Regions from separate parts of the Catenuloplanes indicus genome, predicted to be linked through region 3. Evidence: predicted binding sites of a transcription regulator. Region 3 holds the regulator's gene; each other region holds the start of a gene.
The links. The regulator HrcA, encoded in region 3, represses chaperone genes, less so after heat shock. The targets are predictions, from matches to a motif close to GGTTNGCACNCTCNNNNNGAGNGTGCNAACC.
Positions count from the first base shown of each region.

Region 1 (4,524 bases), 920 kb from region 3:
TCGACCGGCGAGTTCCAGATCCGCAACCGCACCAACTACCGCTACGAGGCGGTCGCATCGGTGCACGTCACCGAGGTGCACCGGTCCCGGCCGCGGTTCCGGCTGACACTGCTGAACGGCGAGCCGATCGACGTGGAGGTGACCGGCGACGATCTGCTGCCACCGGAGGCACAGCCCGACTCGGACGTCGCGGAGGTGGTGTCACTGGACTCCAGCGGCCTGCGAAACACGTTGCATGTTCTTGAGGGCATCGCGGCGGAAGGGAAGCAGTGGGTGCGCCTCGACCGGCAGCGCCGGGGCAACCGAGTCTCGATGCTGAAGAAGACCATCGACTCCCTGATGCACTGACGCGAAACGCCCCGGAGCCGGCGGGCTCCGGGGCGTTCAGACACGTCGGGTCAGAAGCCCGGGCCGTGCTGGTGGCCGTGGCCGTGCGAGTGGCCGTGGCCGCCGGCGGCGGCGGGCTCGGGCTCGGCGGGCTTCTCGGCGACCAGGGTCTCGGTCGTGAGGAGCAGGCCGGCGATCGAGACGGCGTTGGCGACGGCGGAGCGCGTCACCTTGACCGGGTCGATGATGCCGGCGGCGGCCAGGTCGACGTACTCGTCGGTGGCCGCGTTCAGGCCGGTGCCCCAGGGGGAATCGGTGACCTTGTTGACCACGACGTAGCCGTCGTGGCCGGCGTTCTGGGCGATCCAGCGCAGCGGCTCGACGAGCGCCTTGCGGAGGATCCGGACGCCGGTGGCCTCGTCGCCGGTCTTGCCGAGGTCGCCGTCGAGCACGGAGGCGACCTGGACCAGCGCGGCGCCGCCGCCCGGGACGGTGCCCTCCTCGACCGCGGCCTTGGTGGCGGCGATCGCGTCCTCGATGCGGTGCTTGCGCTCCTTCATCTCGACCTCGGTCGCGCCGCCGGCCTTGATGACCGCGATGCCGCTGCCGAGCTTCGCGAGACGCTCGGAGAGCTTCTCCCGGTCCCAGTCGGAGTCGGTCGCCTCGATCTCCTTCTTGATCTGGGCGACCCGGTCGGCGACCTCGGCGGAGTTGCCGCCGCCGTCGACGATCGTGGTGTTCTCCTTGTCGACGACCACGCGGCGGGCGGTGCCCAGCTGGGAGATCGTCGTCTGGTCCAGCTTGTAGCCGAGCTCGGGGGCGATGAGCTCCGCGCCGGTGGAGATCGCGATGTCCTGCAGCATGGCCTTGCGGCGGTCGCCGAAGCCCGGCGCCTTCACCGCGGCGACCTTGAAGGTCTTGCGGATCGCGTTCACCACGAGCGTCGCGAGCGCCTGGCCCTCGACGTCCTCGGCGATGATCAGCAGCGGCTTGCTGTCCTGCAGCACCTTCTCCAGGAGCGGCAGGATCTCCTCGACCGTGGAGATCTTCGAGGTGGTGATCAGGATGTACGGGTCCTCCAGCACCACCTCCTGCGCCTCGGCGTCGGTCACGAAGTTCGGTGAGATGAAGCCCTTGTCGAACTGCAGACCCTCGGTGATGTCCAGCTCGGTGGCGAGCGTGGAGCCCTCCTCGACGGTGATGACGCCGTCGCGGCCGACCCGGTCCATCGCCTCGGCGATCAGCTCGCCGATCGTGGCGTCCTGCGCGGAGACGGTCGCGACGTGCGCGATCGCCTTGTGGTCCGCGACCTCGACCGCCTTCTCGATCAGCGCGTTCGACACGGCCTCGACGCCCGCGTCCAGGCCGCGCTTGATGCCGGCCGGGTTCGCGCCGGCGGTCAGGTTGCGGATGCCCTCCCGGACCAGCGCCTGAGCCAGCACGGTCGCGGTGGTGGTCCCGTCACCGGCGACGTCGTTGGTCTTCGTCGCCACCTCCTTGACGAGCTGAGCGCCAAGGTTCTCGTACGGGTTGGTGAGCTCGATCTCCTTGGCGATGGTGACGCCGTCGTTGGTGATCGTCGGAGCGCCGAACTTCTTGTCCAGCACGACGTTGCGGCCGCGCGGCCCGAGGGTGACCTTTACGGTGTCCGCGAGCGCGTTGACGCCGTGCTCGAGCAGGTGGCGGGCGTCATCCGAGAAGCTCAGGATCTTCGCCATTGTTGTCCCTTCACGGACTTGAGAAACCTGCGGTCACGCCGTCGGGCGCGAAACCGCTGGAGAACCGCCTATGAGCGCAGACAGCCCCGGCCCCCGCGAAACGGGTTCCGGGGCTGACCGCAGAGAATTACTTAGAAAGTCACTTCTCGATGACGGCGAGCACGTCGCGCGCGGAGAGCACGAGGTACTCGGCGCCGGCGTACTTGACCTCGGTGCCGCCGTACTTCGAGTAGATGACGGTGTCGCCGACCTTCACGTCAACCGGGATGCGGTTGCCCTTGTCGTCGACGCGGCCGGGTCCGACGGCGACGACGGTCCCCTCCTGCGGCTTCTCCTTGGCGGTGTCGGGGATCACGATGCCCGACGCCGTGGTGGTCTCGGCCTCGTTCGCCTGGACGAGGATGCGGTCCTCGAGCGGCTTGATCGCAACCTGGGTCGCGGTAGTCACGGGCATACCCTCCTGGGGTACTGGTGTCGTTACCGACCATGCGTGCGCGAACGCGCGCTGGACGGCGTCAATCTGCCTCATGCCACCGGGCGGGCCGTCGTCGCGGGTGCCGGACCGCCAGGCGTTGCTCCCGGGACGGGCCCGGGAAGCTTGGTGCTCCCGGGATGCCCCGGAAGGCTGGCACCCACCCATGGCGAGTGCTAACGGAAGGTTATTCCGGTGGCTAGCACTCCGTCAAGGAGAGTGCCAACACCCCGCGCGCCGCGGCGAACCGGGCCGCCCGGGAGGATGACAGGGTGGAGCTGGATCTGCTGCGTACCCCCGAGGGAGAGGCCGCGCTCGCCGCGGCCGCGGCGACGGACGGCGGTGACGCGCTGGCCGCGGCTGCCGGGCTGCGGCGTGCCGGTTTTCCGCCGGAGCTGGCCTCGGCCGCGCTGACCCAGGCCGAGCTGCGCCGGCGCGCGGTCGCGAAGTTCGGCGCGGACGCGGACGTCATGTTCTTCACCCGCGCCGGGCTGGAGCAGGCCACCCGCGCCACGGTGGCGGCACGCCGGGCGGCCAGGCTGCACGCCGCGGGCGTACGCGTGCTGGCCGATCTGGGTTGTGGTCTCGGCGCGGACGCGATCGCGGCGGCCCGGACGGGCATCCGCGTGCGGGCCGTGGAGGCCGACCCGCACACCGCGGCGCTGACCACGGCCAACGCGGCCGCGCTGGGACTGACCGGCCTGATCACGGTGACCACCGGAGACGCCACCGAGGCCGACCTGACCGGCGTGGACGCGGTGTTCTGCGACCCCGCCCGGCGTGCCTCGAAGACCGGCCGGCGCGTCTTCGACCCGGCGTCGTTCTCCCCGCCCTGGGACTTCGTGGCCGGGCTGGCCGCACGCGTGCCGCGTACCGTGCTGAAGCTCTCCCCCGGCATCGATCACGAGCTGATCCCGGACGGCGCGGAGGCGGAGTGGGTGAGCGTGGGCGGCGACGTGGTGGAGGCCGCGTTCTGGTGCGGGCCGCTGGCCGGTGTGCCGCGCCGCGCCGCGGTGCTGCCGGACGGCGGCGAGCTGACCGGCGAGCCGGACGTGCCCGCCGGGGTCGGCGGCGTGCGGCGGTACGTCTACGACCCGGACGGCGCGGTCGTGCGGGCACACCTGGTGGCCGCGTTCGCGGATCGGGTCGGCGGCGTCCTGGCCGACCCGCAGATCGCCTACGTCTATGCGGACACGCCGGTGGCGACCGGTTTCGGCCGCTGCCTGGAGGTACTGGACACGATGCCGTTCTCGCTGAAGCGACTGCGCGCCGAGCTGCGGCGGCGCGAGGTGGGCCGGGTCGAGATCCTCAAGCGCGGTTCCGCGCTCGACGTCGCCCAGTTGCGTCGTGACCTGCGACTCAGCGGTCCGGAGGAGTTGTCGCTGGTGCTCACCCGGGTGGCCGACGCCCCCGTAACGTTGCTCTGTCGGCCCGTACCGTCGAGGAATATGTCTTGATCTGCCGAAATGCGGGCCTCAGCCGGGCATAGTGGGATTTGTCCTCTGAAGCGGATGAAAGGTCCACGTATGCGCCGCGGTCTCGCCACCCTCACCGCCGCCATCGTCGCGGCCGGCTCGATCGCCGCCTGCGGAGGTGACGACGCGGCCGACGACGCGATCCCGAAGATTGCCGTGATCCTTCCGGACAGCTCGTCGTCCGACCGCTGGGAGACGGCGGACCGCAAGTTCCTGGAGAGCGCGTTCCAGAACGCCGGCATCTCGTTCGACATCCAGAACGCGCAGGGCGACAAGACCGCGTTCCAGTCCATCGCCGACCAGCAGATCACCAACGGCGCCACGGTGCTGATGATCGCCAACCTGGACTCCGGCACCGGCAAGGCGGTCCTGGACAAGGCACGGGCCAAGGGCGTCGCCACGATCGACTACGACCGGCTCACGCTCGGCGGCGGCGCCGAATACTACGTCTCGTTCGACAACGTGGCCGTCGGCAAGCTCCAGGGCGAGGGCCTGCAGCAGTGCCTGACCGCACTGAAGGCCACCAAGCCGG
Region 1 is NZ_JAUSUZ010000001.1:4,177,102-4,181,625, forward strand. It holds gene J2S42_RS18715 (hypothetical protein) at 1-348, shown strand, start outside; gene groL (chaperonin GroEL) at 399-2,045, opposite strand; gene groES (co-chaperone GroES) at 2,185-2,493, opposite strand; gene J2S42_RS18730 (class I SAM-dependent methyltransferase) at 2,790-3,974, shown strand; gene J2S42_RS18735 (sugar ABC transporter substrate-binding protein) at 4,044-4,524, shown strand, end outside.
Region 1: groES (co-chaperone GroES) is a predicted target of HrcA. The motif match lies at 2,715-2,745, and genes of this name have one in related genera.

Region 2 (4,524 bases), 2.1 Mb from region 3:
CTGGTCCGGATCGTCTTGGTGCACCTGGTGTCGCCGACCCGGTCGAACTTCTCCGTGATCAGCGACAGCTCGCGGTACCCGGTGAGGTCGGCGCGCGCGGACGCCACCTTCATCCGCTTCCGCCGGTCGCCGGACATGGTCTCGTCCACGTCCACGTCCGAGTCCTTGACCTTGCTGTTCTGCTCCATCGCCCGGAGCGTCCGGCTCGGCGCCGGCACCGCGGCCGGCCCGGCGTCGCCGCTCGTACGCTCGTCGTCCGGCCCGTTCCCCGCACGCGGCTTCCCGGCACTCGGCTTCGCGGTGCCCGGCTGCCCGGCGGGCGGCTTCGCGGCCGGCTGACCCGTGGTCGGCTGCTCCCCGGGCGGCTTGCTACCGGCCGCCGCTGACTGCCCGGCCGCGGGAACGGACGCGCCCGGAAGCGGTGACGGCGACGCGGCGCCGTCCGTGCCGAGCGGCGGCAGCGCGCCGACGTTCGCGGTCGTCACGGTGGTGGGCCGGTCCTTGATCTGGGAGGCGACGATCGTGCCGCCGATACCGAGAACGGCGAGCACTCCGGCCGCGCCCGCGACGATCTGCTGCTTCTGCCGGCGCGGACGGCGCGCCGCTGCGGAGGCGTAGGTACTGCCGTCCTCGGGCGGCGAGCCGTCGGCGGTGGGTTCCTGTCCTGCGTTGCGCATGTCGGTCCTTTGCGGGTTTCGGCTCGGGCCGCCCCGCGGAGGACGCGAGCGCAGCCCCGAAAACCCAGACTTTCACGCGAATCGGACATTTTCCGCAGAATAGATGCTCGTGAAGGCTGAACAGCAGAACGGGCGGGCCGCTGTCGCGACCCGCCCGTCCGAGGAAAAGCGCTGGACTCAGAAGTCCATGCCGCCCGCGTCGGGGGCACCGGCCGGGGCCGGGGTCTTCTCCGGCTTGTCCGCCACCACAGCCTCGGTGGTGAGGAACAGGGCCGCGATCGAGGCCGCGTTCTGCAGCGCCGAACGGGTCACCTTCGCCGGGTCGATGATGCCGGCCTTGAGCAGGTCGACGTACTCACCGGAGGCGGCGTTGAGGCCGTGGCCGGCCTCGATGTTGCGCACCTTCTCCACCACGACGCCGCCCTCGAGGCCGGCGTTGACGGCGATCTGGCGCAGCGGGGCGTCCAGCGCGACCTTCACGATGTTCGCACCGGTCGCCTCGTCGCCGACGAGGTCCAGCTTGTCGAACGCGGTCTTGCCGGCCTGCACCAGGGCGACGCCACCACCGGGCACGATGCCCTCCTCGACGGCCGCCTTCGCGTTGCGAACGGCGTCCTCGATGCGGTGCTTGCGCTCCTTGAGCTCGACCTCGGTGGCCGCGCCGACCTTGATCACCGCAACACCGCCGGCCAGCTTGGCCAGGCGCTCCTGCAGCTTCTCGCGGTCGTAGTCGGAGTCCGACTTCTCGATCTCGGCGCGGATCTGGGCGACCCGGCCGTTGATCTGGTCGGCGTCACCGGCACCGTCGACGATGGTGGTCTCGTCCTTGGTGACCTGCACCTTGCGGGCACGGCCGAGCATGTCGAGGCCGACACCCTCCAGCTTGAGGCCCAGCTCCTCGGAGACGGTCTGGCCGCCGGTGAGGATCGCGATGTCGGTCAGCATCGCCTTGCGGCGGTCGCCGAAGCCCGGCGCCTTGACGGCGACGGACTTGAAGGTGCCGCGCACCTTGTTGACGATCAGGGTGGCCAGGGCCTCGCCCTCGACGTCCTCGGCGATGATCAGCAGCGGCTTGCCCGACTGCATGACCTTCTCCAGGATCGGGAGCAGGTCCTTGACCGAGGAGATCTTGCTGTTCGCGATGAGGATGTACGGGTCGTCGAGGACGGCCTCCATCCGCTCCGCGTCGGTCCAGAAGTAGGGCGAGATGTAGCCCTTGTCGAAGCGCATGCCCTCGGTGAGCTCGAGCTCGAGGCCGAAGGTGTTGCTCTCCTCGACGGTGATGACGCCTTCCTTGCCGACCTTGTCCATCGCCTCGGCGATGATCTCGCCGACGGTGCTGTCACCGGCGGAGATGGAGGCGGTGGAGGCGATCTGCTCCTTGGTCTCGACGTCCTTCGCCAGCTGGCTCAGGCCCTCGGAGACACTCGCGACGGCAGCCTCGATGCCCCGCTTCAGGGCCATCGGGTTGGCGCCGGCGGCGACGTTGCGGAGGCCCTCGCGGACCAGCGCCTGCGCCAGGACGGTCGCGGTCGTCGTGCCGTCACCGGCCACGTCGTCCGTCTTCTTCGCGACCTCCTTGACCAGCTCAGCGCCGATCTTCTCGTAGGGGTCCTCGAGCTCGATCTCCTTGGCGATGCTCACACCATCGTTGGTGATGGTGGGGGCGCCCCACTTCTTCTCGAGCACCACGTTGCGGCCCTTCGGGCCCAGCGTCACCTTGACGGCGTCGGCGAGGGTGTTCATGCCCCGCTCAAGACCGCGGCGCGCCTCCTCGTCGAACGAGATAATCTTGGCCATACGGCGTTGTCCTCCTGGACGCTCACGGCACCCGGACTGTTCCCGCCGGCTGCCGCCTGCTGACGCACCTTCGAACGACGTCACGCGATCACGCACGTCGCCGTCGGCCGGGCCGGATAAGCCCGCGACGACCGGTCCTGCCCTCGTGGCACGCCACTCGGACCGAACCCCACCGTCCCGACCTGTTGGCACTCGCCATCAGCGAGTGCCAGAACCTTTTTTAGCACTCTGCCCATGCGAGTGCAAGCACGGTCGGTAGCCCCGCGGGCGTGATGCGTGCCCCCGGCGGACCGGACGGGTGACCCCCGACCCCCGTGCACCCGCTCGGCCGGCGATCGCCGCGAGAGTTCCGCAAAGGCGGATTCCCGTTCACCGGAATGCACGCCGGACGACGCGAGCGGGCGCCATGCGCGGCACCCCGATCGACCGTTGGGCAACTGCGTTCAAAGTTGTAGTGACGGTCGTGAAAGCCGCGCACGAGGCGCACCGAAAGGGCCGCCGGATTGACCGGCAACCCGCCGAACCGCACCGCCGGCGGAATAGCTGCTTGATGCAGACATCAGTTCGACCGGCACATTAGCGAAGCCCATTAGTACTTCGATACTCGTCTACTTGTTGACGCGGCCAGAACCGTGCCCTAGACGTGAGCAGGGCGCCGCCTCACCGACGTGAGGAGCGACGCCCCGAATGGGAGATGTAGTGATCGGCCCGGCCTCGGACCGACACCGGCGAATCAGGCGATGACCCGGACCTTCTCCGCCTGCGGTCCCTTCTGACCCTGCGCGATCTCGAACTCCACGCGCTGCCCGTCGTCCAACGCCTTGTAGCCGTCCATCTCGATCGCGGAGAAGTGGACGAAGACGTCCTGCCCCCCGTCAACCGCGATGAAACCGTAGCCCTTTTCGCTGTTGAACCACTTGACGGTGCCCTGTGCCACGGTGCACTTCCTCACTTCTATGGTGCTGGTTGCGCCAACCCCCCGGCTTAAGCAACTGCTCATCCGGGGCCGCCTGATCCGGGTCCGTCTGGGTCCTCGAAACACTGCGGCCGAACCGCACGCTACACGAGCAACACCGACCGTGCACTACCCTAAAACGGACACCATGGACGTGAAGCTTCGGTCCGTCGCTACTGATGGTGATCGTTGCCCGGCCGCCGAAGGAAGACCCCTTCTCGTCGATACCGGTTGCCCGATCACCCGCTTCCGGGTAGGCAGAGCTACATGACCAGCACCATTGCCCCGGTACGCCACCCCGAGCCCCGCACGATCGCACGCGTGCGGGTCCCCGATGCCGCGCGAATGCGGGCACTGCGACTTGAAATGCTCGCCGATTCTCCGCTCGCATTTCTGGAAACGGTGGCGGATGCCGCGGCACGGCCGCACGAGGATTTCCGGGCGCAGATCGCACACAACATCCGATCAGGCCTGGCCGCACAGTTCGCGGCTGTCGAAGATGGACGGTTCGTGGGCCACGCGGGCGGCATCGTGCTCGCCGCGGACCGCCGGGTGACCGTCATATTCGCGGTCTACGTGACCCCGCGCCTGCGCGGAACGGGCCTGGTCGGAGACCTGATCGAGGCAGTGGCGCGGTGGTCGCGCGACGAGCGCCGGCCGGAGCTGATGCTGGAGGTGGTGAACGGCAACGACCGCGCGGTCCGGGCGTACGAACGGCTCGGCTTCCGGGACACCGGCGTGCGCGTGCCGCACCCCACGATCCCCGGCCTGACCGAACTCCAAATGCGACGGCCAGCCTGACGAAGAATGGTGCGGCGGAAGTAAAACTCCGGACAGAAACGTGACCATTACCAAGAGTGAGCGCAAGGATGGTCGCATGCGGCCGAGACACGTGGGCCGGACGGCGCTGACCGCGATCAACGGCACCACTCTGGTGGGCCTGATGATCGCGGCGGCCGCCCGCGCCCGGATCCGACGCGCGCCGGGTGGCGTGCTGATCGCGGGCGACTGCCGCCGCCCGGCACTGCGCCGCACGTTCACGATCGGCAGCGTGGTGCTGACCCGGCGGCCGGCCGAGTGGCTGCTGCACCC
Region 2 is NZ_JAUSUZ010000001.1:5,321,848-5,326,371, reverse strand. It holds gene J2S42_RS24015 (hypothetical protein) at 1-677, opposite strand, end outside; gene groL (chaperonin GroEL) at 855-2,477, opposite strand; gene J2S42_RS24005 (cold-shock protein) at 3,211-3,414, opposite strand; gene J2S42_RS24000 (GNAT family N-acetyltransferase) at 3,700-4,233, shown strand; gene J2S42_RS23995 (hypothetical protein) at 4,310-4,524, shown strand, end outside.
Region 2: groL (chaperonin GroEL) is a predicted target of HrcA. The motif match lies at 2,696-2,726, and genes of this name have one in related genera.

Region 3 (4,524 bases):
TTCAACACGTACACCGCGACCGAGCTGGGTGGCGGTGCGAGCCGGGACGAGTACGCGGAGACCGTGCTGGCCGAACTGCGCCTGGCGTCACGCGTTATGACGAAAAAACCGGAAAAAGTGGACACGGTGTTCGTGGGGGGTGGGACGCCGACGCTGCTGCCGGCGGACGACCTCGTGCGCATCCTGGAGGCGATCGACGACACCTGGGGCCTCGCGCCGGACGCCGAGGTCACCACGGAGGCGAACCCCGAGTCGGTCGACCTGGGGTACCTGAGGGCGCTGCGCCGCGGTGGCTTCACCCGCGTCTCGCTCGGCATGCAGTCCACCGCGCCGGGCGTGCTCCGGATCCTGGAGCGCCAGCACTCCGCGGGCCGCGCGCCGGCCGCCGCAATCGAGGCACGGGAAGCCGGTTTCGCGCACGTCAACCTGGATCTGATCTACGGTACGCCGGGGGAGACCGCGGACGACTTCGCCCGCTCGCTGGACGCGGTGATCGCGGCCGGGGTCGACCACGTGAGCGCGTACGCCCTGATCGTCGAGGACGGCACCCGGCTCGCCGCCCGCATGCGCCGCGGCGAGCTGCCGTACCCGGACGACGACGTGGCCGCGGACCGCTACCTGGCCGCGGACCGGGCGCTGACCGCCGCGGGCCTGCACTGGTACGAGGTGAGCAACTGGGCCGCCACGCCCGAGGCCCGCTGCCGGCACAACCTGCTCTACTGGACCGGCGGCGACTGGTGGGGGCTCGGGCCGGGCGCGCACAGCCACGTCGGCGGCGTCCGCTGGTGGAACGTCAAGCACCCCGCGGCGTACGCGAAGCGCCTGGCCGCCGGCGAGACGCCCGCGCTCGCCCGGGAACTGCTGACCGAGGCCGACCGGCACATGGAGGACGTGATGCTGCGCGTCCGGCTGGCCGAGGGCCTGCCGTTGGCCACGCTGGACGAGGCCGGGCGTGCCGGTGCGAAGGGCGCGCTGGCCCGCGGGCTGCTGGAGCCGGGCGCCTACGACGCGGGCCGGGTGGTGCTCACGCGGGACGGCCGGCTGCTCGCCGACGGCGTGGTCCGCGACCTGCTGACCTGACCGGGCCGGCAGGTCGCGGGGCTGTCTACTTCACGACACGCCCTACTTCACGACACGCCCTACTTCACGACACGCCAGGTCATCGGGTACGTGTACCACTCCCCGTCGTTGACCTTGATGGTCGCCATGATGCCGAAGATCAGCACGACCAGCCAGACGATGAAGGGCAGGAAGAACAGGAAGCCGAACGAGCAGGCGGTCAGCACCACCGAGACGACCGCGGCGATGCCCCAGGTGATCTGGAAGTTCAGCGCCTCGACCGCGTGCGCGCGGACGACCTGCGACTCGTTGCCCTTGACCAGCAGCACGATCAGCGGGGCGAGGAAGCCGAAGAGGACGCCGCCGATGTGGGACAGGAGCACCCAGGTCTTGTCGTCGTTGGCGTAGTTCGCCTTACCGCCGGGGTAACCGGGCCCGCCGAACTGCGGTCCCGGCTGTCCGTAGCCACCGCCGGGCGGCGGGCCGTAGCCGCCGGGGGGCGTGCCGTAGCCGCCGGGCGGCGGGGGCTGGCCACCGGGCGGCGGGTATGCGCCGGCACCGCTGGTGGGCGGCGGGGGATAGGCGCCCGCGCCGCTGGTGGGCGGCGGGGGATAGGCGCCCGCGCCGCTGGTGGGCGGCGGCGGGTATGCGCCGGCACCGCTGGTCGGCGGCGGGGGATAGGCGCCCGCGCCGCTGGTGGGCGGTGGGTAGGAGCCGTCCGGCGTCGGCGGCGTGCTGTACGACGGCGGCATGGGGGCGGTCGGGTCGTTGTGACCCGGGTGGCCCTCGCCAGGCGGACGAGGCGGTTCGGTCATGCCCGCCACGGTAGAGGGACCGATCAAACCAAGCCAGCTCCCGCCTCCGGCGTGCCTATCCCATTAACCGATATATCAGAAATATCGCATATGTGGGCCAAACTGATCATCGCTTCTCGTGGACGTGCGTCGTAGACTGGCACTCGCTACAGTCGAGTGCCAGCGGTACGGCAGCGGTAACAGAAGTACGGCAGCATCGGCGAGAGGATCTCTGACCGGCGGGAAGGTAGGTTGGCGATGCCATTGGACGATCGCAAGCTCGCCGTTCTGCGCGCGATAGTCGAGGACTACGTCGCGACGCAGGAGCCGGTCGGCAGCAAGTCCCTGGTCGAGCGGCACAACCTCGGGGTCTCCCCGGCCACCGTGCGCAACGACATGGCGGTGCTCGAGGAGGAGGGCTACATCCGGCAGCCGCACACGAGCGCCGGCCGCGTCCCCACGGACCGTGGCTACCGGCTCTTCGTGGACCGGCTCTCCCGGGTGAAGCCGCTCAGCCCGGCCGAGCGGCGTGCCATCGAGAAGTTCCTGGTCGGCGCCGTCGACCTCGACGATGTGGTGCATCGCACTGTCCGGCTTCTGGCTCAGCTGACCCGCCAGGTCGCGGTCGTGCAATACCCCAGCCTGGCGCGGTCGTCCGTGCGCCATCTGGAGCTGGTGCAGGTCTCCACCACCCGGCTGATGCTCGTCATGATCGCCGACACCGGCCGGGTCGAGCAGCGCCTGGTGGAGCTGCCCGCACCGACCTCCGCGGACCTGGTGCTCGACCTGCGCAGCCGGATCAACGAGAAGCTCTGCGGCAAGCGTCTGGTGGACACGCCGATGCTGGTCGAGGCGCTGATCGACGAGATCCGGCCGGAGCAGCGGTCGACCATGGCGGTGCTCTCGTCCGTGCTGCTGGAGACGCTGGTCGAGCGACGCGAGGAGCGGGTTGTCCTGGCGGGCACCGCGAACCTGACCCGGGGTGGCATCCTGGACTTCCACGGTTCGCTGCGGCCCATCCTCGAGGCGCTGGAGGAGGATCTGATCCTGCTCAAGCTGTTCGGGGAGGTCGAGCCGACCACCACCCGAGTGATGATCGGCGACGAGACCCAGGTCGACAACCTGCGGTCCGCGGCGGTGGTCAGCACCGGGTACGGCCCGCACAGCACGATCGTGGGCGGGTTGGGCGTGCTCGGCCCGACCCGGATGGACTACCCCGGCAACATCGCGACGGTGCGAGCCGTGGCACGCTACGTGAGTGAACTGCTGGCACAGAACTAACCGCCGGCATTCCTGATCCAGACAGACATGGGGACACCGAACGCAGTGGCCAGGGACTACTACGGGATCCTCGGCGTGAGCCGGGACGCGACCGACGACGACATCAAGCGGGCCTATCGCAAGCTGGCCCGCCAATACCACCCGGACGTGAATCCGGATCCCGAGGCGCACGAGAAGTTCAAGGACATCAACGCGGCGTACGAGGTGCTCTCGGACGACCAGAAGCGTCAGATGGTCGACCTCGGCGGCGACCCGCTCGCCCCGGGCGGCGGGGGCGGCCCCGGCGGCCCCGGCGGCGCGGGACCGTTCGTCGGGTTCCAGGACATCATGGACGCGTTCTTCGGCCAGGCCGCGGGCGCGACCCGGGGCCCGCGACCGCGTACCCGTCCGGGCGCCGACGCGATCCTCCGCCTCGAGCTCGACCTGCAGGAGACCGCGTTCGGCGTCGAGGCGCCGATCACGGTCGACACCGCGGTCATCTGCACCACCTGCTCCGGCGCCGGCACCGCGGCCGGCACCCACCTGGCCACCTGCGAGACCTGCCAGGGCCGCGGCGAGGTGCAGTCCGTGCAGCGCACGTTCCTCGGCCAGGTCGTGTCGTCCCGCCCGTGCACGGTGTGCCAGGGCCACGGCACGGTCATCCCGAGCCCGTGCCCGACCTGCGCCGGCGAGGGCCGCGTCCGGACCCGCCGGTCGCTGACCGTCAAGATCCCGGCCGGTGTCGAGGACGGCATGCGCATCCGCCTCGCCCAGCAGGGCGAGGTCGGCCCCGGCGGCGGCACCGCCGGCGACCTCTACGTCGAGATCCACGAGCGCCCGCACGACGTCTACTCCCGCCGCGGCGACGACCTGCACTGCCGGGTCACCGTGCCGATGACCTCGGCCGCGCTCGGCACCCGGCTGACCATCAAGACGCTGGACAGCGAGGAGCAGATCGACGTCAAGTCCGGCACCCAGCCGGGCGCCACCATGCGGATCCGCGGCAAGGGCGTCCCCCGCCTGCGCGGCCAGGGCCGCGGCGACCTCTTCGTCCACCTGGACGTGCGCACCCCCACCAAGCTGACCTCCGACCAGGAGCGCATGCTCCGCGAGTTCGCCAAGACCCGCGGTGAGGACGTCGCCGAGCTCTCCAAGCAGGGCGGTTTCTTCTCCCGCATGCGCGACGCCTTCAACGGGCACTAGCGGGTGTCCGCGCCGCTGTTCCTGGTCGAGTCGCTGCCCGCGGCCGACCGGTGGACCCTGGACGGGCCCGAGGGGCATCACGCGGCCGACGTGCAGCGCCTGACCGCCGGCGAGGAGCTGATTCTCGCCGACGGTCAGGGCGGCACCGCACTCGCCGTCGTGACCGCCGCCGCCAAGGGCAGGCTCACCATCACGATCACGTCCCGGG
Region 3 is NZ_JAUSUZ010000001.1:3,252,693-3,257,216, reverse strand. It holds gene hemW (radical SAM family heme chaperone HemW) at 1-1,080, shown strand, start outside; gene J2S42_RS14575 (DUF4870 domain-containing protein) at 1,140-1,874, opposite strand; gene hrcA (heat-inducible transcriptional repressor HrcA) at 2,112-3,134, shown strand; gene dnaJ (molecular chaperone DnaJ) at 3,180-4,316, shown strand; gene J2S42_RS14560 (16S rRNA (uracil(1498)-N(3))-methyltransferase) at 4,320-4,524, shown strand, end outside.